4 regions of the Psychrosphaera sp. 1_MG-2023 genome follow, and region 1 is predicted to be linked to each of the others. Evidence: predicted binding sites of a transcription regulator. Region 1 holds the regulator's gene; each other region holds the start of a gene.

Evidence for each region. The regulator FliA, encoded in region 1, starts transcription of late flagellar genes. The targets are predictions, from matches to a motif close to CTAAAGNTNNNNNNNNNNNNGCCGATA.
Region 2: a site for FliA is predicted at 1,132-1,158, ahead of Q4575_RS01210 (VC2046/SO_2500 family protein). Genes of this name have one in related genera too.
Region 3: a site for FliA is predicted at 1,459-1,485, ahead of pomA (flagellar motor protein PomA). Genes of this name have one in related genera too.
Region 4: a site for FliA is predicted at 2,072-2,098, ahead of Q4575_RS15515 (DUF5610 domain-containing protein). Genes of this name have one in related genera too.

The regions. Positions count from the first base shown of each region.
Region 1 covers NZ_JAUORW010000003.1:90,649-95,526, forward strand. The annotation lists gene Q4575_RS03345 (chemotaxis protein CheA) at 1-1,935, opposite strand, end outside; gene Q4575_RS03350 (protein phosphatase CheZ) at 1,953-2,696, opposite strand; gene cheY (chemotaxis response regulator CheY) at 2,715-3,098, opposite strand; gene Q4575_RS03360 (RNA polymerase sigma factor FliA) at 3,226-3,948, opposite strand; gene Q4575_RS03365 (MinD/ParA family protein) at 3,960-4,814, opposite strand; gene flhF (flagellar biosynthesis protein FlhF) at 4,807-4,878, opposite strand, start outside.
Region 2 covers NZ_JAUORW010000001.1:314,289-319,166, forward strand. The annotation lists gene Q4575_RS01200 (tetratricopeptide repeat-containing response regulator) at 1-851, opposite strand, end outside; tRNA gene Q4575_RS01205 (tRNA-Tyr) at 996-1,080, opposite strand; gene Q4575_RS01210 (VC2046/SO_2500 family protein) at 1,191-1,778, shown strand; gene Q4575_RS01215 (hypothetical protein) at 1,989-2,270, shown strand; gene Q4575_RS01220 (FAD-binding and (Fe-S)-binding domain-containing protein) at 2,497-4,878, shown strand, end outside.
Region 3 covers NZ_JAUORW010000029.1:4,442-9,319, forward strand. The annotation lists gene Q4575_RS18555 (flagellar motor protein MotB) at 1-657, opposite strand, end outside; gene pomA (flagellar motor protein PomA) at 657-1,418, opposite strand; gene Q4575_RS18565 (exodeoxyribonuclease VII small subunit) at 1,609-1,857, shown strand; gene ispA ((2E,6E)-farnesyl diphosphate synthase) at 1,857-2,840, shown strand; gene dxs (1-deoxy-D-xylulose-5-phosphate synthase) at 2,849-4,744, shown strand.
Region 4 covers NZ_JAUORW010000017.1:29,221-34,098, reverse strand. The annotation lists gene Q4575_RS15520 (CHASE2 domain-containing protein) at 1-551, shown strand, start outside; gene Q4575_RS15515 (DUF5610 domain-containing protein) at 678-2,039, opposite strand; gene Q4575_RS15510 (MmcQ/YjbR family DNA-binding protein) at 2,338-2,730, shown strand; gene Q4575_RS15505 (hypothetical protein) at 3,003-4,878, shown strand, end outside.

The DNA of each region.
Region 1 (4,878 bases):
AACTTGAATAACAACTACATGGCCTTTACCAACAACTCGGTCAGCTGGGTTATTGCCTTTGATCAACCAGTCTTCTAAATAAAATAGTGGGATCGCTTTTTCTCTAACGATAACAGTCTGCTGGCCGTCAACTATATTTGTCTTTGTTAAATCCAGATGAATAATTTCATTTACCGTTGATAGCGGCAATGCAAATATCAACTCACCAACAACAACCATTAAGGTTGGAAGAATTGCTAGTGTCAGTGGTACTTTAATTTCTAGTGTAGTGCCAACGCCTAATTCAGACTGGATATCGACAGAGCCGTTAAGCTGAGTGATTTTGGTTTTAACCACATCCATACCAACGCCACGACCAGAGATGTCTGATATTTCTTCTTTCGTTGAGAAGCCCGGAGCAAATATTAAATTATATGCTTCAGTGTCTGACAATCGAGCTGCAGCATCCGCATCGAGAACGCCTTTATTTACGGCTATATCTTTAAGCTTTTCAGGGTCCATTCCTTTACCGTCATCTTCGATGACTAACAAGATATGATCGCCTTCCTGTGACGCCGATAAACGAACTGTACCGACTCGGCTCTTACCAGCGTTTTCACGTTCGTCCGGCATTTCAATGCCGTGGTCTACGGAATTTCTAACTAAATGCACTAGCGGATCCGCTAGAGCTTCTACTAAATTTTTATCTAAATCGGTTTCTTCACCGAGTAATTCCAATACAATTTCTTTATTTAAACTTCGAGCCAAATCTCGAACAACCCGAGGGAATCGACCAAATACCTTTTTAATCGGTTGCATACGCGTTTTCATTACCGCGCCTTGCAGGTCTCCAGTTACAACATCTAAATTAGATATTGCTTTGGTCATCGCTTCATCAGATCCTAAATTAACCCCTAAGCTCACCAACCGGTTACGGACTAAGACAAGTTCACCAACCATATTCATAATTTCGTCAAGGCGTTTAGTGTCAACACGAACAGTTGTTTCAGCTGCCGGTGGTGGTGGTGCCTTTTTCTCACCAGGTTTAGGTGACTTAGCCGGCGCAGCTTTAGCAGGAGCGGGTTTAGCCGCTACAGGCGGTTTTGGTGCCGGTGCTGGCGTCGCTTTTGGCGCTGGCGGTTCGGGTGGTTTTGGTGCCTGAGCTTTTGGTTTACTTACTGTTGGTGACGCGCCTTTGCCATGTAATTCGTCTAACAAAGATTCAAATTCGTCATCACTTATCTCATCACTTTCATTTGAAAACGAGACAGGTTGTGCTGGAGCCGTTGGTGCAGCATTACCAGCCGAAGATTTTGATGTTTCAAACGACCCTTTTCCATGTAATTCATCTAATAATGCTTCAAATTCATCGTCTGAAAAGTCATCACCACTACTAGCAATTGCTGACGACGTGGGAGAAGCAGGTGCTGGCGTCGCTGTTGCGGCCGGCTTACCATGGAGTTCGTCTAATAATGCTTCAAATTCGTCTTCTGATATTTCATCTATATCGCCGCCAGTCAAATTAACGTCTGGTTCGACATCTGCAACCGTTTCAACTACTTCGGCCTCCGGATGACTATAACGATGTAGACGTTCTAACAGTTGTGGATCAGCAGGAGTTGGGTCTTCACCGGCTTGAACTTGAGCAAACATTTCGTTGACGGTGTCGAGCGCTTGGAGAATAACATCCATCAATTCAGGTGTTACGCTCCGTTTGCCAGTCCTCAGAATGTCGAAAACATTTTCTGCACCATGACACGCGTCCACCAAATGCGTTAACGCTAAAAAGCCAGCGCCACCTTTGACGGTATGAAATCCACGGAAAATGGAATTCAAGAGACCAGCGTTTTCTGGGTCATTTTCCAGTTCAACTAGCTCTTCTGATAGTAATTCTAAGATTTCTGCAGCTTCTATTAAGAAATCTTGTAATATCTCTTGATCCACTTCCAACGCCATTCGGCAGCTCCCCTAACTTAAAAGCCTAAACTAGATAATAGGTCGTCAACTTCATCTTGATTCGAAACAGCGTCTTCACGTGTTTCAGCATCGATGATTGGACCTTCTACACCATTGTTATCGACAGCAGCCTTAACTTCATTAATAGATTCTCTACTAGGTTCACCAAATACTGTCAGTAAGTGAATTAAACTATCTTCAACTTCTTTGACTAACTCGATAACACGTTTGATTACCTGACCAGTTAAATCCTGAAAGTCTTGAGCCATCATGATTTCAGTCATATAAAGATGAATTTGGGCTGCGTCTTTTTCTGCAGTCTCCATAAACTCATTCACTGAAAAACATAAGGTTTTAAATTCGCCCAACTCAAGTTGGCGCTGCATTAATTTATCCCACTCAGGTTTTAAACTGGAAATATCGCTATTAATTTTGTCAGCTAACGGCAAGCTAGCGTCAACGGCGTCCATTGTTTTATTGGCAGCCTGTTCCGTCAAACTCATGACGTAACTTAATCGTTCTTTTGCATCAGGGATATCATCTGTCGCCAAATTTGCAATTTTCGGATCTAATTGAAAACTAGAAAGCGAATCATGTAATTGACGTGTGAGTTTTCCAACTTCTGCAAATAATTCTTTTTGCTCAGGTGCAGCAATGCCCATTAAAATGGTGTTTGCTGTTGTATTGTCACCCGACTCTAGCGCAGCTACTAAGGCTTTAGCCTCTTCAAGGCTAATCTGCGGAGCAGTCTCTAAAGACATAGTGTACTCCTAGTTAGATTATTCTAAGCGCTCGAATATTTTTTCTAATTTGCCCTTCAACGTCGCTGCAGTAAATGGCTTAACAATGTAGCCATTAACACCCGCTTGAGCGGCGGCAACAATTTGTTCTTTTTTAGCTTCTGCAGTTACCATCATGACAGGCATATGTTTTAGGCTTTCGTCTTTACGAATCTCACGTAATAAATCAATCCCTTGCATACCTGGCATGTTCCAGTCCGTAACAACAAAATCAAAGTCACCATTTTGCAACATTGGTAATGCAGTACTTCCGTCATCTGCCTCTGAAACATTGGTAAAGCCCAAATCTCTCAATAGGTTCTTGATGATTCTTCTCATTGTTGAGAAGTCGTCAACAACCAGAATTTTCATATTCTTATCCAAAGCGTCCTCCAGTGAGGTTTTGTTAGTTCCCAATCCAGTTTCACTTATAGTAGTTCGTACCGGCTTGAAAATACATGATTAACGTAAATAAATATTATTAATAAAAATTAGGAAGTTACAAGTTTTATTATAACCATTCCTTTAATCGAGCTCGAAGCCGCACCATAGCTTGGCTATGGATCTGGCTAACTCTCGATTCACTCACGTTCAAAACGTTACCAATTTCACGTAAGTTTAGCTCATCATCATAATATAGCGAAAGAATTAGTCCCTCTCGCTCGGGCAATGACTTAATTGCCTTTATCATTGATGATTTAAAATTGTTTACTTCGACACCGTCATAGACATCGTCCGAACCGTCAGTATGTTTTGTCACCACATCTTCCGCTACACCTAAGCTGTCCAAATCGAGGACACGGCCTGCGCTCGTCTCTTTTAACATTTGGTGGTATTGGGCAAGTGATATATCCAATGCAGCAGCGACTTCTACATCTTTAACGTCGCGTCCAAGTTCAGCTTCTAACGCTGATATTTTATTGGCAACTAATCGGGTATTACGGTGTACAGAGCGGGGAGTCCAGTCGCCACGTCGAATTTCATCCAACATGGAGCCTCGAATTCTTATGCCAGCATAGGTTTCAAAACTCGCCCCTTTTGACCCATCAAAATTCTTTGATGCTTCAATAAGACCAATCATACCTGCTTGGATGAGATCATCAACTTGGACACTGTCGGGCAATCGCGCAGCCAAATGGTGGGCAATTCGTTTCACTAACACCCCATGTTTGTTTACAAGGCTAGTGAGCGATTGTTCTTTAGCCTCGTAGGCTGCGGCAACTTTGTTGTTCAAACGAGCGCCTCTTAATTTACTAACTGCTCTAGAAAAAATTCTAAATTACCAGTCGCGTTTGTCGGCGTCGGCCAGTTATTTATTTTGGCAGCTAAAGTTTTAAATGCGACAGACGATGGCGATCTTGGGAAAGCGTCCACAATTGCCCGCTGGCGTCGAACCGCTTTTCTTAAATTGTCGTCAAATGGAATTATCGCAGTTAACTCGAGTGTGACGTCTAAAAATCGGTCCGTCACTAAAGATAATTTTTTATATAGGTCCTGGCCTTCTTTCATCGAACGAACCATGTTCGCCACGACTTTAAATCGATTGACACCATGGTCACGATTAAGAATTTTGATGAGTGCATAGGCGTCAGTAATTGACGTTGGCTCATCACAGACAACAACTAATAATTCTTGGGATGCGCGTGAAAAGGACAATACCATGTCTGAAATGCCTGCCGCAGTATCAACAATAAAAATATCCACTGGTGTTCGCATTTCACTGAAAGCTCGGATAAGTCCGGCATGCTGGGTAGGAGAAAGGTCGACCATATCTACAGTACCTGAAGTTGCCGGTACTATTTTAATGCCGTACGGCCCTTCAACTAAAATATCGTCAAGTTCAGCTTCACCGGAGATGACATGTGATAAGTTTTTTTCGACACGTAAACCTAGCATAACATCACAGTTAGCTAAGCCTAGGTCAGCGTCTAGCACTAACACTTTTTGCCCGATTTGAGCTAGGGCTATAGCGGTATTTAGCGAAACACTTGTTTTGCCAACGCCACCCTTTCCGCCTGTAACAGCGATTACTTTGGTTTTATTTGCTAAAGACATATTTCTTAAGCCACTAGCCTGGTCAGATGAACTTGCTTTAATCATACATGCCTACTGCTTTTGGCACTACCTTATTATTTTCGTTAGTTACTTTTTGCTTTAATTCAAA
Region 2 (4,878 bases), on a different contig from region 1:
TAGTCTTTATTCAATTTTGCAATAGAGCTTAATTTATATTGGCGTTGAACAGAAAAAGGGGATTTTTCGATACCAGACCTGATCCAGTCGTAAGCGGGTTTAGTTTCCGAGTTTTGCAAATAACAATCAGCAATTATATCGTATGCTTCAATGGTCAGTTTGCTCAACGAGAGCGCTTCTTTACTATATTTTATCGCTAGACCGTGTTTGCCTTTGGACCGCATTAGTTTACTTTTATAAACCAATGCCCAATTTAAACTCTTAACTTTAAGTACTTGGTCTAAAAAGGCCTCTAACTCTTGAAACTTGCCTAATTTAAACAAAATATCCGCTTTGTATTTTAAGATAAGTGTTCTTAATCGCGGAGCCGTTTTAGATAATTCATCAACCTGTATTAACGCCTTATCTAATTGATCCCTATCTAGATACATTAACAATGGCAATAATGTTTGCTTTTTGAGCCAAGTACGGGACACTCGTTGCTTTAATAGATTTTGAGAAAAGGGCTTAACAACGTAATCGTCAGGCCTAACTTCAACAGCCCCGATAACCATGTTTAATTCACTCTCACCAGTTACCAACATACTTACGTTATGCACTGGTAATAATTTTCGTTCCTTTAATTCTTCAAATAGCTGTCGACCGTTACGGCCATCACCTAAATTGTAATCGATAAAGATCACATCAAACTTTTCTTCATTACAACGCACAAGAGCTTGTTCTCCATTTGGAGAAACAACTACGTTTCTAGCCCCCATGTTTTTTAACATCCCCTTGAGCATGACTTGAAAAGGCTTCTGGTCTTCTACGATAAGAATGTTTTTGTCAGCAAATGAAAATTCAGTTTTCAAAGTTACAACTTATTGATATTTAATCTCACCTCAGTTTTGGTAAGTTTACGCTGAAATTCAAGTGTTTATTTAAAAGAATGGAAAAAATAGTAAAAAGAAGACGAAAAAAAACCGAAGTCATAGGACTTCGGTCTACATAATAAGTGGTGGAGGGAGGTGGATTCGAACCACCGAAGGCAGAGCCAGCAGATTTACAGTCTGATCCCTTTGGCCACTCGGGAACCCCTCCACTTAGTACGAGGTGGATATTAACAAATTATTAAGTGATGTAAATAATTTATTAAAGTTATTGCTTTAACCGTCGATAAAACGCTCAATAGCATAATAAAAAGTTGTAATATGCACACCCAACCGTCCTTAAACACTAAATTCGAACAAACTGCTGATGTGATCCGCGAGTCGTCTTTTCGCACTGAACTTACTCAAGCGGTTACCGATAACGATAAAGCATTTTATAATTTGCTTATGTCTATGGTGAGTACTGACGCGACCGACTTGGATCAATTTCATCAATACAAAACCACACCTGTAGAAACATTGAACGACTTAAATAAGAAATTTAATGTGGCACACTTTGAATCGGTAGGGCAATTTGATGTTGAAACTGAATTAAAGTGCAATGGATTTGCAAATAGTGGCAACATATCTTCAATCAATTTAGCGCAGTCTCTCGCTCGACAACCCTTAGTTGCAAAGTCAGATAACAACTTGCCTGATGAGGTGATTGCAAATTTAGACTACAACATTAAGTTAAAATATTTAGCTCAACAGAAACTTAATCGAGATATTGAAACAAATTCAATTCTTGATGAAACCAAGGTTACGCCAAAACTTGACGTAGAAACATGGTTTAATACGTTAAACCAAGCACGTGCAATGGAAAATATTCGATTTAATAATAGCAACCGCCTTTCTCTTTCAGCTTAGCTTCTACGCAGACATACTGTTCAGTGAATTGTTCTCCTTCAACTTAATACAATGCCCATAAACACACATGTTGAAATACTTCTTAACCGTATTTAGTGCTTTTATTTCCAAAGAGGTAAGAATACGCTCGCAGTTTTTATCAAAGCCAAGTAAGTTAGCGTTTCAATATTAATAACTCAGTTGATAACTTACTGACTAAGCGGGTATTACATGCATATCGACAAGGCTAAAAAACGAATTAGCAAACACCTAAAGTCTGGTTTTAAGGGCTATCCACAGATCACGTTAGAATATTTTGGACAAACTGCAGCGTCTGCAAACGAAGTCGCTGTTCAATTTATCTTTGAGGAAGGTGCCGATGTTCAAGTTGAACGGTTCAACTGCGAAGAAGATGCAAGAGAAAGCGAACTAATCCAATCAACCATAGTTAAAATTATCGAACGTACTGACGTAAAAACAGTATTAGAGATTGAAGGTGTGACGATTCTATAATACAGAAGTTAACCTCACATAATGTTTATCAATGACAGACGCCGCTAAAGGGCTGGTTCGGTTGGTAATAACCTTGTTTTTAACACTAAAAATGCTTATTAGCGTTAGTATTTTTAGACCGGTAAACAATCATCGTTGCATTTGATTGTACTTATTCTAATTTGGTAATTTCAATTTCAATTTAAAACGATATAATTCAATTCAAATCCAACAATTTGTCTTGCATATGATCCGCCGTATTACTGAACAAGAAACGCTTTCTCCGATTGTTTTCAACTTTTGTCGTCAATTGTCGCAACTCAACGTGTCTACCGACGCCACGCAGGCCGCCGACAACAAAATATCCATCACTACACCATTTTCCGGTGATATCGATACTACGTATGCTACGCGCGTTACATTGGCCTCTGATAATAGTATTTATCAAGAGTTACCACAGGCTGCCTTGTTTCCTAAAAACGAAAATGATTTATTGCTCATTACACAATTAGCCAACGACAAGCAATTTAGTGCCATTAAGTTTTCTCCACGAGGTGGCGGTACCGGCACAAACGGGCAGTCCTTAACCGAGCATGTCATCGTAGATATGTCTCGTTATATGCGTGAAATCATCGAAATTAACCTTGATGAAAAATGGGTCCGTGTTCAATCAGGAGTTATTAAAGATCAACTTAATGATTATCTAAGACCATATGGCTATTTCTTCGCCCCGGATTTATCTACATCTAACCGCGCAACAATTGGTGGCATGGTTAATACAGATGCATCTGGGCAGGGCTCTTTAGTGTACGGAAAAACCAGCGACCACGTACTAGCATTAGAATCAGTCACAATTTCTGGACACAAGCTTTCGACTAAACCTTTACCGGTAACCGAAGTCAAAACCATAATTGAAGAAAAGTCGCCATTAAGTCCGCTCTATCTTCAAGTATTTAAAACAGGTTACGAGCATAGAGAAGAAATCCTTAACGTTTTTCCACGTTTAAACCGGTTTTTAACAGGTTACGATTTAGAACATGTTTTTAACGACGACATGACCAGTTTTGACTTATCTCGAGTACTTACAGGCTCAGAGGGTACACTGGCATTTGTGACAGAAGCAAAGCTGAACATTACCCCAATCGCCAAATTTAAAACATTGATAAATGTTAAGTACGACAGTTTTGACTCTGCATTACGTAACTCACCATTTTTAGTAGAAGCACATGCAACCTCGGTAGAAACTATAGACTCAAAAGTATTAGGTTTGGCCAAACAAGATGTCGTATGGGATACCGTGTCTGACCTCATTCAATCGGTGCCTGGTAAAGTGATGGACGGCTTAAACATTGTTGAGTTTAATGATGAAGTTGCTGAGTCGCAGCAAATCAAAGTTGAGAGTTTATGTGCTCGATTAGACCAACTCATCAGTTCTGAACAAGCCGGGGTTATTGGTTATCAAGTCATCAACGACTTAGGTGCAATACAACGTATTTATGGTATGCGTAAAAAGGCCGTAGGCTTGCTAGGTAATACCAAAGGTAATAAAAAGCCAATCGCATTTGCAGAAGATACAGCAGTGCCACCAGAAAATTTAGCCGATTATATCGCAGAATTTCGTCAGTTATTAGACAGTTACAATTTAGACTACGGTATGTTTGGCCATGTCGACGCCGGTGTATTACACGTACGGCCGGCTTTAGACTTAACCGATCCAGAACAAGAAACCTTACTGCGTACGATTTCCGATAAGGTCGTCGCATTAACTGCAAAATACGGTGGTTTAATGTGGGGTGAACATGGTAAAGGCTATCGTAGTGAATATGGCCCTGCATTTTTTGGCGAAAAGTTATTCGCTGAAGTTCAAAAAATTAAAGCGCAGTTTGACCCACAAAACAGACTGAACCCGGGTAAAATTTGTACACCATACAAATCGACAGACAAGATGGTTTCGGTTGATGCGGTAAAACGCGCTTCATTTGATAAACAAATTCCAATTGAAATAAAAACAGAGTTTGAAACCACCGTTAATTGCAATGGTAATGGGCAATGTTTTAACTACGATACATCATCGCCAATGTGTCCTTCTTATAAAGCGAGTAACGACCGTCGTTACTCACCAAAAGGACGAGCTTCATTAATGCGTGAATGGCTCAGATTACAAGGCAATACGTTTAGTGCTGATAACCGGGAAATGTATCGCACTGGTTTTACGCAGCTTTTAACATTCCCATATAAGGTATTTAGAACCGCTGGGGCAAAACTCGGCAACTACGACTTTAACCATGAAGTTAAAGCTAGTATGGACGAATGTTTAGCATGTAAAGCCTGTACAACAGCCTGTCCAATTAAAGTTGACGTGCCCACGTTCCGAACTAAATTTATCGAAGCGTATTATTCACGATATCTAAGACCAATTAGCGATCACCTTGTGGCTAACGTAGAAGGGTTATTACCTTTACTTAGTAGAACGCCATCTGTTGGCAACCTAATTATGCACAATCCGATTAGCACCTGGGTAACGCGTAACCTTGTTGGGTATGTTGATGCGCCTAAGTTTGGCGACAATTTAAGAAAAGCGATTGCCAATGAAAATTGGTATTCACCTGAACGGGTAAATGCGCTTAGC
Region 3 (4,878 bases), on a different contig from region 1:
CGTTATATCGCCAGGTATGTCGTTAAGTAGTGTCGCAACTTTTTGAATGATAGGCTTAAACTGATCTTGTAAATACGCCGATCCAGATGGAAACGCCCCATTCTCTCTTATCCGAATAATGATCTGCTGACCTAAAGATTCAAGTTCTACTGCTCCATCGATGATTTCTTTTTGCATTTGTTCTGCAATTTTTTTCATCATTTCATTTACTTGTTCTTGCTCGGCCGTGGCGGTTGCTTCAGTTTCCGATTCTGCTTCTGCGGTTGCGGAACTCATGCCACCACGCATTTCTGCGGTTTGTTCCTGCCGGCCACCTGCTGATTCATCTTCGCCTTCTTCAAACTCTAGTACTTGCTGAGTCATCTCTATGGTTTGCTGCTGCAATATTTCAATAGGTGTTGGTTCCGGTCTTCCTGGGCGAAACTCTTGCGCTATCACCGAGGTACCTTTGGGTATATCTTTAACTTCAAGTTTATTTTGCACACCAAATGCAAACTTCATTGAGCCTGCAATTTGCTTAAATTTTAAAACATCCATTTCGGCAAATGACAAAAGCAATACAAAGAAACACATCAGCAACGACATTAAGTCTGCAAAAGTCCCCATCCAAGCGGGGAGTCCCTCTGGGGGACATTTTGGACATTCATCCATCGGAATTATTCCTCAGTGTTTACTTCGCGCTTAGAAGCCGCTAGATAGTTACGAAGCACGCCTTCAATTACTTTCGGGTTTTGACCATCTTGAATGCCTAATACCCCATCCATAATCAAACTTTGATTGAGCTTTTCTTCACCCGTTCTTAAATTAAGTTTAAATGACATAGGTAACGCTATAACGTTGGCCAAAAATGCACCGTATAACGTTGTTAATAGGGCAACAGCCATCGCAGGACCGATTGACTTTGGGTCATCCATGTTTGACAACATAGCAACCAAACCAACAAGTGTACCTATCATCCCCATCGCTGGAGCAATATCTCCCAAGGTTTTAAACATACCGGCACCGAGTTCGTGACGTTCTGTGGTAAGAGAAATATCTTTTGATAACGTTGCTCGAACCACTTCACCATCGTGGCCGTCAACTAATAAGTCTACGCCTTTTTGCAAAAATGCGTTGTTTATTTCCGCTTCTTCTAACGCTAAAAAACCGCCTTTACGTGCTGAATCTGCAAGTTCGACAATTTTTTCAATTAATTCTTCTGGCGTTTCAATTTTAAACGAAAACGCCTTACCCGCGATTTTACCCGCCGTGAGGAACTGAGCTAACGTATAATTAGACAACAAGACGAATGTCGACCCACCAAATACAATCGCTATTGACGGTACGTCAATAAACATATGGAGTCCGCCGCCCAAAATCATGGCCAATACGATAAACCCAATCGCACCAATCATGCCTACAATACTAGCTAAATCCACAACTCACTCCCATCTCACAATTTGCTTCTACATTGATAACTATCGACAAATATCCCAACAACTTAAATAGTTTCTAACTAAGTGTCTATTGTTTGTTCGCCCTTGCCTAATAATAAATGATTATAATTGAATATGCAGTGCCAATACGGTAACTTATTTGGCTAATTTTCAATGTGACCCAAAGCTATTTATGACTAAGCCTACTGCCCCTCAATTTGAACAAGCTATCGCTGAACTCGAATCCATCGTTAATCAACTAGAATCTGGCGATTTGGAGCTTGAGCAGTCGTTGAAATTATTTGAACGCGGCATTGAATTGACGCGCATAAGCCAATCAAAATTGCAGGAAGCTGAACAAAAAGTACAGATCTTAATGGAAAAACAAGGCGATCTTCAATTGCAACCTTTCCAAACTGAACCGGCTGGTAACTCTAACTGATGAGCAATTCAGAACAATCAGTCGAAAAACCGAACGTGAAAGATGCTCAACAGGTTTCCGACAACAATGCGGCTATGAACAATGTTGGGTTTGCCGAACAAATAACGGTTTATAAATCTCAAATTGAAAATTATTTAGAGCAACATCTTGCCACTGCAAACATTGATGAGCCAACATTAAAAGCGGCAATGCATTATTCACTGTTATTAGGTGGTAAACGTTTAAGACCATTTTTAGTTTATGCCACAGGTGAAATATTTAATGCAGACCCAAATTCATTAAACGTTGTCGCAGCCGCATTAGAGTCAATCCACAGTTACAGTTTAATACATGATGACTTGCCGGCCATGGACGATGATGATCTGCGTCGTGGCCAACTGACTTGTCACAAAAAATACAATGACGCGGTCGCTATTTTAGCTGGCGATACATTGCAGACCTTTGCATTTCAAATGTTAAGCGGCCCCGAACTTAGTAGCGTAACGCCAGAACGCCAGCTGCAACTCATCCATCTAATTTCACAAGCGAGTATCGATATGTGTGCAGGCCAATCAATCGATTTGATTGAGACTGATGCAAACACAGATTTGTTACCAGAAATTAAACTGACAAATCTCCAGCATATGCATAAGCTAAAAACTGGCGCATTAATAAAAGCATCTGTCTTAGCAGGCGCGTTATGTGGCAAGGTTTCTGAACAAGAACTCAATTATTTAGAACAATATGCCGATGCAATTGGCCTCGCTTTTCAAGTTTGGGATGACGTATTAGATATAGTTTCAGATACCGAAACCTTAGGTAAACCGCAGGGTTCAGACCTAGAAGCGAACAAAAGCACTTACCCTGCGTTGTTAGGTTTAGAGCAAGCAAAATTGAAGGCTAAAAATTTAGTTGACGAAGCAGTTCAAGCTTTACAACAATTGCCGTACAATACGTCGGTTTTACAACAATTAGCCCTTTATATCATTGAGCGAGATCACTAAGTTCTTTTATGACAGTAAATATTGCCGATTTTCCACATTTACAGAAAGCCTTGCTGCCAACTGACCTTCGCAAATTGCCTCAGGAAGCACTTAAATCTGTATCAAAAGAGCTAAGAGAGTACTTACTAAATTCAGTAAGTAAGAGTTCTGGCCACTTCGCATCAGGTCTAGGAACTGTAGAACTTACTGTTGCCTTGCATTATGTGTATAACACACCGTACGACCGTATCATTTGGGATGTTGGCCACCAGGCTTATCCCCATAAAATCATTACAGGTCGAGCGGATCAGATTCATACTATTCGTCAAAAAGATGGATTGCACCCGTTTCCTTGGCGTGAAGAAAGCGAATACGATACGTTAAGTGTTGGTCACTCATCTACATCCATTAGTGCGGCATTGGGAATGGCAATTTCAGCGCAGTCTGCGCACAAAGCCGAACCTGAAAACAAAATTCGTAAAGTATGTGCCGTTATTGGTGATGGCGCGATGACCGCTGGTATGGCGTTTGAAGCAATGAATCATGCCGGTGACATTAAGCCCGATATGTTAGTGGTATTAAACGATAACGACATGTCTATCTCTGAAAATGTCGGAGCCCTAAATACCCACATGGCAAAACTACTGTCGGGTAACTTATATACGACGTTTAGAGAAAGCGGTAAAAAGTTATTAAGTGGTATTCCACCAATTAAAGAACTCGCCAGCCGAGCAGAAGAGCATCTAAAAGGTATGGTCGTTCCAAGTACCATATTTGAAGAACTCGGATTTAACTATATTGGTCCAATTGATGGCCATGATATAGATGCGTTAGTCGATACCTTACGTAATATGCGTGACCTAACTGGCCCGCAGTTTTTACATATTGTCACTAAAAAAGGTAAAGGGTATGAACCGGCTGAACAAGATCCAATCAAATACCACGCAGTACCTAAATTTGATCCTAATACCACTTCGCTACCAGCGTCAAAAGTAACATCACCTACATACTCTCAAGTATTTGGTGACTGGTTGTGCGACATGGCTGCCGTTGATAACAAATTAATGGCAATCACTCCTGCAATGCGCGAAGGCTCTGGTATGGTGCGTTTTTCAAAAGCATTTCCAGAACAGTATTTTGATGTCGCAATCGCAGAACAACATGCAGTAACGTTGGCGGCGGGCATGGCCTGTGAAGGCTTTAACCCAGTTGTGGCAATTTATTCTAGCTTTTTACAACGTGGTTACGACCAGTTAATCCACGATGTTGCCATAATGGAACTGCCGGTATTATTTGCCATCGACAGAGCAGGTATAGTTGGTGCCGACGGTCCAACGCACCAAGGCTCATTTGATCTGAGTTTTATGCGTTGTATTCCTAATCTCGTTATTATGTGTCCAAGTTCAGAAAACGAATGTCGACAGATGTTGTATACCGGCCATAAGCTAAATCAACCTGCAGCCGTGCGTTATCCAAGGGGCGGTGGTTCTGGTAACCCAATCGAGTCAATAATGACCGCCATTGAAATTGGTAAAGCGGTAACGGTTTCTGAACTCCACGACGCTAATATCGCAATTTTAAACTTTGGTGTTTTTATTGAAGAAACCAAAATAGCTGCAGAGAATACCAACGCCTCTGTATACGATATGCGTTTTGTGAAACCGCTTGATACCGGGCTGTTAGATAAACTCGCGGCGTCGGGTAAAACCATCATTACCGTTGAAGATAATGCAATTGCTGGCGGCGCAGGGTCTGCCGTTAACGAATATATTCTTAACAACGGATATGCGTGTCGTATTTTAAATATTGGTTTGCCTGATCAATTTATCAAACACGGAACTCAGCAAGAAATCTATCAAGAATTGCAACTAGATGCTGATGGAATTACCAAACAAATCAACCAATTTATTGCGATCGCAAAATAAATTAGCTGGCCTCAAACACAATTAGATAGCTTAAAGCTGCCCATTTATTAAAATGGGCAGTACATTCCTAAAAACAGAACTGCTACTCAAATTATATTTTTATTTCCAGTGAACTAATTCAACTCTCTTCTAAG
Region 4 (4,878 bases), on a different contig from region 1:
TTGACATGTTAAAAATCACCGCCTACTTACGGGAAGAGTTTGCGAAAAAAGACTGGCCGGCTGTGCGCGTTGGTATTGGGATAAATACCGGTGAAATGAACGTCGGTGACATGGGATCAGAATATCGTCGGGCATATACGGTGCTTGGCGACGCAGTGAATTTAGGTGCTCGTCTTGAAGGGTTAACAAAGTTTTATGGTTTGGAGTTTCTTGTTAGTGAATTCACCCGAGCGCAATGCCCTAATATCGCATTTAGGCCCGTGGACAAAGTAAAAGTAAAAGGTAAAGATTTGGCCGTCGCCATCTTTGAGCCCGTTTGCATGTTAGACGATTTGGACGATGTCACTAAAGTGGAAATCACCGATTTAGAATCGGCTTATCAAGACTACCTTGAGCAAAACTGGGACAGTGCGGATCAAAAGTACACCACTTTGCTAGAGCAGTTCCCAGAACGATACCTTTACAAAATGTATTTGGAACGCATTGAACAGCTCAGGCATGAAGACTTAGCAAGTGATTGGGATGGCTCGTTTACTCACACTTCGAAATAGCTCGAAATGCTCGAAATAGAGTGAACGACCAGAGCATTCGTTATTGGGCATTGTTAGATTTTAAAGCAATGCCCGTTTCAACTATGTATTTTGAAATTCAACCCAAACAAAATAAAAGTACTGAGGTTATAACCCTGTTTCTTTACCCTTAGCGTCTGGCATTGCCGTCATTGCATCTAATTCGTCAAACTTTTCCAATAGCGATTGAGCAAATTCGAAAAAGCTCATTTTGCCTTTACCGTCACTATTAGAGGCTTCATTACCCGAAGAATCTGGTAAGTCGACCTGTTCAAGTATTGAGCTTATCAATTGTTGCGGATGAGTAAAATGCTCCTTGGCAATGGTCAGGCTACGAGCTAACTCAGACGCAAATTTACCAATCGGTTTTAACTCGCTTAATACACTCGGTTTAAGTATTTCTTGTTCTGGTTGATAAGCCTGTATTGCTTTAACACTTCTTACTCGAGTCATGGAGAATGCAAAGGAACTGATCTCGTTTGAATCAAATCCCATATTCATCGCTTTCTCAAATGCCTTGTTTACATCACCACCATAAAAGTCAGTCGCTAAATCATTAACGCTATTTAGAATATCGTTTATCGCTTTTAACTCGTCATCGTCGAGTTCACCGGTTACTGAAAACGCAAAGTTGTTTTCTTCTAAACTATCCGCTGACAAATAATTAAGCTGAGATTCGCCGAACTGTGTTTTTGTTGAGCCACTCGCTGACTCTGCCTGATAGGCCATTAATGAAGATGCGTTGATCGTAACGACATCTCCATCTTTTGTTTGCAATTCAAAACTAAAATCTCGAGCTTCACCCACTTGAACAGCGCTGTACTCAGCGAGCGTCTTACCAATATTTTGTCTTACTTCAGACTTAGAAGCTTTAGCAACAACGTCATTACTGCTAACAGCGCTATTGGCCAAGTCATTTACGTCGTTGTCAGAATTTTCAACTGCTGTTTCTGGTAGATACTTTTCTTTTAAAAGTTCTAATCCTGCAAGCACCTTTTCTTTGGTTAACGATATATCTTCATCAACTTCGGGGCTTAACAAGTTCATATCTTTTAGAACATCGTTGGCTTCGTCGTATCCCTTCTCAAAACCTTCTAAAGCAGCTTTTAATCTTGACTCGAGTTGCTCAGAAGTTGCGCCATCGGCCACATCATGTTTCAACCGCAATTCAACAAACTTTAAGATATTGTTTGCCGCAAGATTAGCTCGTTCTTCGCGTTCTTTAACTTCGAGTTCTTCTAAAGATGAATTTGCCGAAGGAAATTTTGCCTGCAGCGAGTCTTCAAGTCGACGATGAACCGTTTGCTGAAACATCGAAAAGCTTTTTTTATCGCTACTATTGTATTGATAGAATGTAATTTGTTCGTGTGCTTTCACACCTGTCGAACTAGATTCTTCCATTGACCTTGTTTTGTTATTTGACGAACTCGGCCCTAAGTTACTCATCAAATTTGTGTCTAATCTAATCATATAAATTTCTACCTATATCTACCCAAGATTGTTATCGGCCATAACCCCCATTAGTTAACATTTTTTATTATATCTTTTTTGTATAAATAACGAACAAAAACATATATCCCAAAAACATATTGTTTTCCAGCTAGTTAGACTGATGTTTTGTCTTAAAAAAATAATAAAGAATAAAAATTATTAATTAACAATAGACCCTAATGGGTATTTTGAGTCGTTTTAATCTAGTTTAGCTTTAGTTAAAAAGACTCAACTTTAATTCAATGTTTGAATTAAAGTTGAGTCTGTGGCCTTATCTATGCAACTTAATAAGCTCAATACTGTGGAATTAATGGAACTTGACCAGCTCAAAACCTACCTAATCAATAAGCCTGAAACAATAGAGACATTTCCATTTGGAGACGACGTTTCTGTCTATAAGGTCAAAAACAAAATGTTTGCATTGCTCGCATGGCGTGACGACCAATTAATGTTAAATCTAAAGTGTGATCCGGACGAATCGATAATGCTTCGAGAAATTTTTCCAACTATTAAACCGGGCTACCACATGAATAAAAAACATTGGATTTCTATTTATTTTGAAGACCCCATTCCAAAAGGCGAAATAGAACGATTGATAGATAACTCTTTTATGCTCGTCGTAAATAAAATGGCTAAAAAAGATCAATCGTCTATTTTATTACATTTATAATGTACTGAACCTTCACGTTCAATATATTGTGCCGTACCGCTCTTTATGAATAATCGCGAACGATTTTCGTCTCATCGCCCTCGTGCTAGCACATCATTTTTTAATTGGAGTGGTTCTACATATTGGCCTTTTTTGTCAGTCATTCTCAAAAATTCATTGTAAAAAAGGTGCCATATAGGCAAAGTATCGGCGACGTGAAATATTTACCGCGAAGTGATATAACACACTGTAAAACATCATCTTATATGGAATAAGACAACAAGGAGAATTCCGTGGCTTTTGATTATGGCTCTATAGATCTCGGTCTAAAAAACCCCTTTAAATTAGAGGGCAAAATCACTGCTCTAAGAGGAATTATTCAAACTATCGTTGGGATAAGTTTACTTGTCATCGCGTCGGGCTCAGTTAAAGAAGACCCTCGTATCGGCTGGATATTAATGATATTTGGTATGATCTCGCTTGGACTAGGTATCAAAATATTAGCATCTGGTATTTATAGTACATTACGTTATTTTGTCGGCAGAAATCACCCCACATCTCTTGCATATAATTTTAGTAAGTCAGAAACATCTACAGCGCAAGAAGAAAAAAATGATGTTGCATATAATGCTAAAACATTAGAAGAAATGCTGGTTGGTCGAAAAAACAGCACCTTCGTTGAACCCGTCGGTTTTCTATCTCGTCTTTTACATAGCTTAATTCCAAAATTATTATTTTTACCTTTTCCTATACGAAATATGGCCCAGCGTTTATTTGGTTCGTGGGTAAGTACCTTAGTAGCATTACTATCCTATGGTCTAATCGCATTTGTTTCTTTAGCCGGGTTTGCCGGTGAAGCAGGTGAATTGGCATTCCCTATTTATAGCACCCTATTAATGTTTTATATCCTATTTTCATGGCGTTCTGCTGGTAAACCAATCCAACGTGATGCAGAAACTCAGATTGAAGCATTAGGCTCAGGTACACTAGCCAAAATCATTTCGTTGTCATTTGTCTTTCCTATCATCATTGGCCTTCTTGTTTCTTGGTTAATGGCACAAGGTAACCTAAACAAAGTGGATATAGATAATGCACTGACTCAATTGCCTGACTTTAATGCTGCGCTTTATCTTGTTGCGACTATCGTTTTAGCACTTATTTGCAGTGCCTTAATTTTTATTATGATCAAAGCTCGTCTAGGTAACTCTAATCCGGTAGCTGAAGTATCAGAACTTCGTGAAAATTGGCAGGAATCGGTACACCCTGAGGAAATTTTTATTAACCTCGATAACTTAGTCATGGCGAACCGCCGTTATAAAGAAGTGCCAAACCGAGTTTACAAGGAACTTGAACCACAACTGCAGGAACAAGTTGATGGTAAAGGTGGCTTTAAAGGCGAAATGATCCAAGAGATACAGCCGAAATTTAAGCCTTTGTCATTAGGTAAAACCTTTCAAACTGCTCGTCTAGTTTCACTTATTTGTGGTAATGCACTTTATTTAATAGCCATTGCTTTTACTGTGCTATTTGCTTATTCCGCAATCGATATCATTCACTTTATCGACACGGTTAATATTGGCAACATTGAGCAAATAATAAATTCTGACCATCTATTGGAATTTAGTACGTTATTAATCGCAAGTTTTCACATCTTGCTTATTGGCTTTTTACTGCGTGCATTTGCAAGGCTACTGACCAATTGTGCTCATTTGTTCTATGCTGAAATGCAATTCGAGTCTCTGTTGGTCTACTTCAAGTGCGAAGGGACCTTTACTGAATCTAAAATTTCTACTGGTACTGGTATCCACGATAGCACTCGCTCTGAAAATACTTTGGTTCGAAGCAGTATTACGCCATGGATTATCGTTTCCCGCATCGTCTCTACTACATTTGCTGCGACTGGTATGAAAAACCTGGAGCATCCAAGACATATCATGGAGCTACATAAAGATAATGAGCAATTAGCCGCCATTAAAGCGGATGTCATTTCGTTCTTAAAAGACCGTGAATCTATAGCTTCAATTACCAGTGAACGAGATTTGGGGAATGCATCACAACTTTATCAGCTAAACCAGCAAACTAGAGCAAATCCAACATCAACGGCAGCGTTAGAACAAGATGAAGAAGCCGCGGGGTATTTGCGTCAAGAAGAGGATCTTAATCCGACCG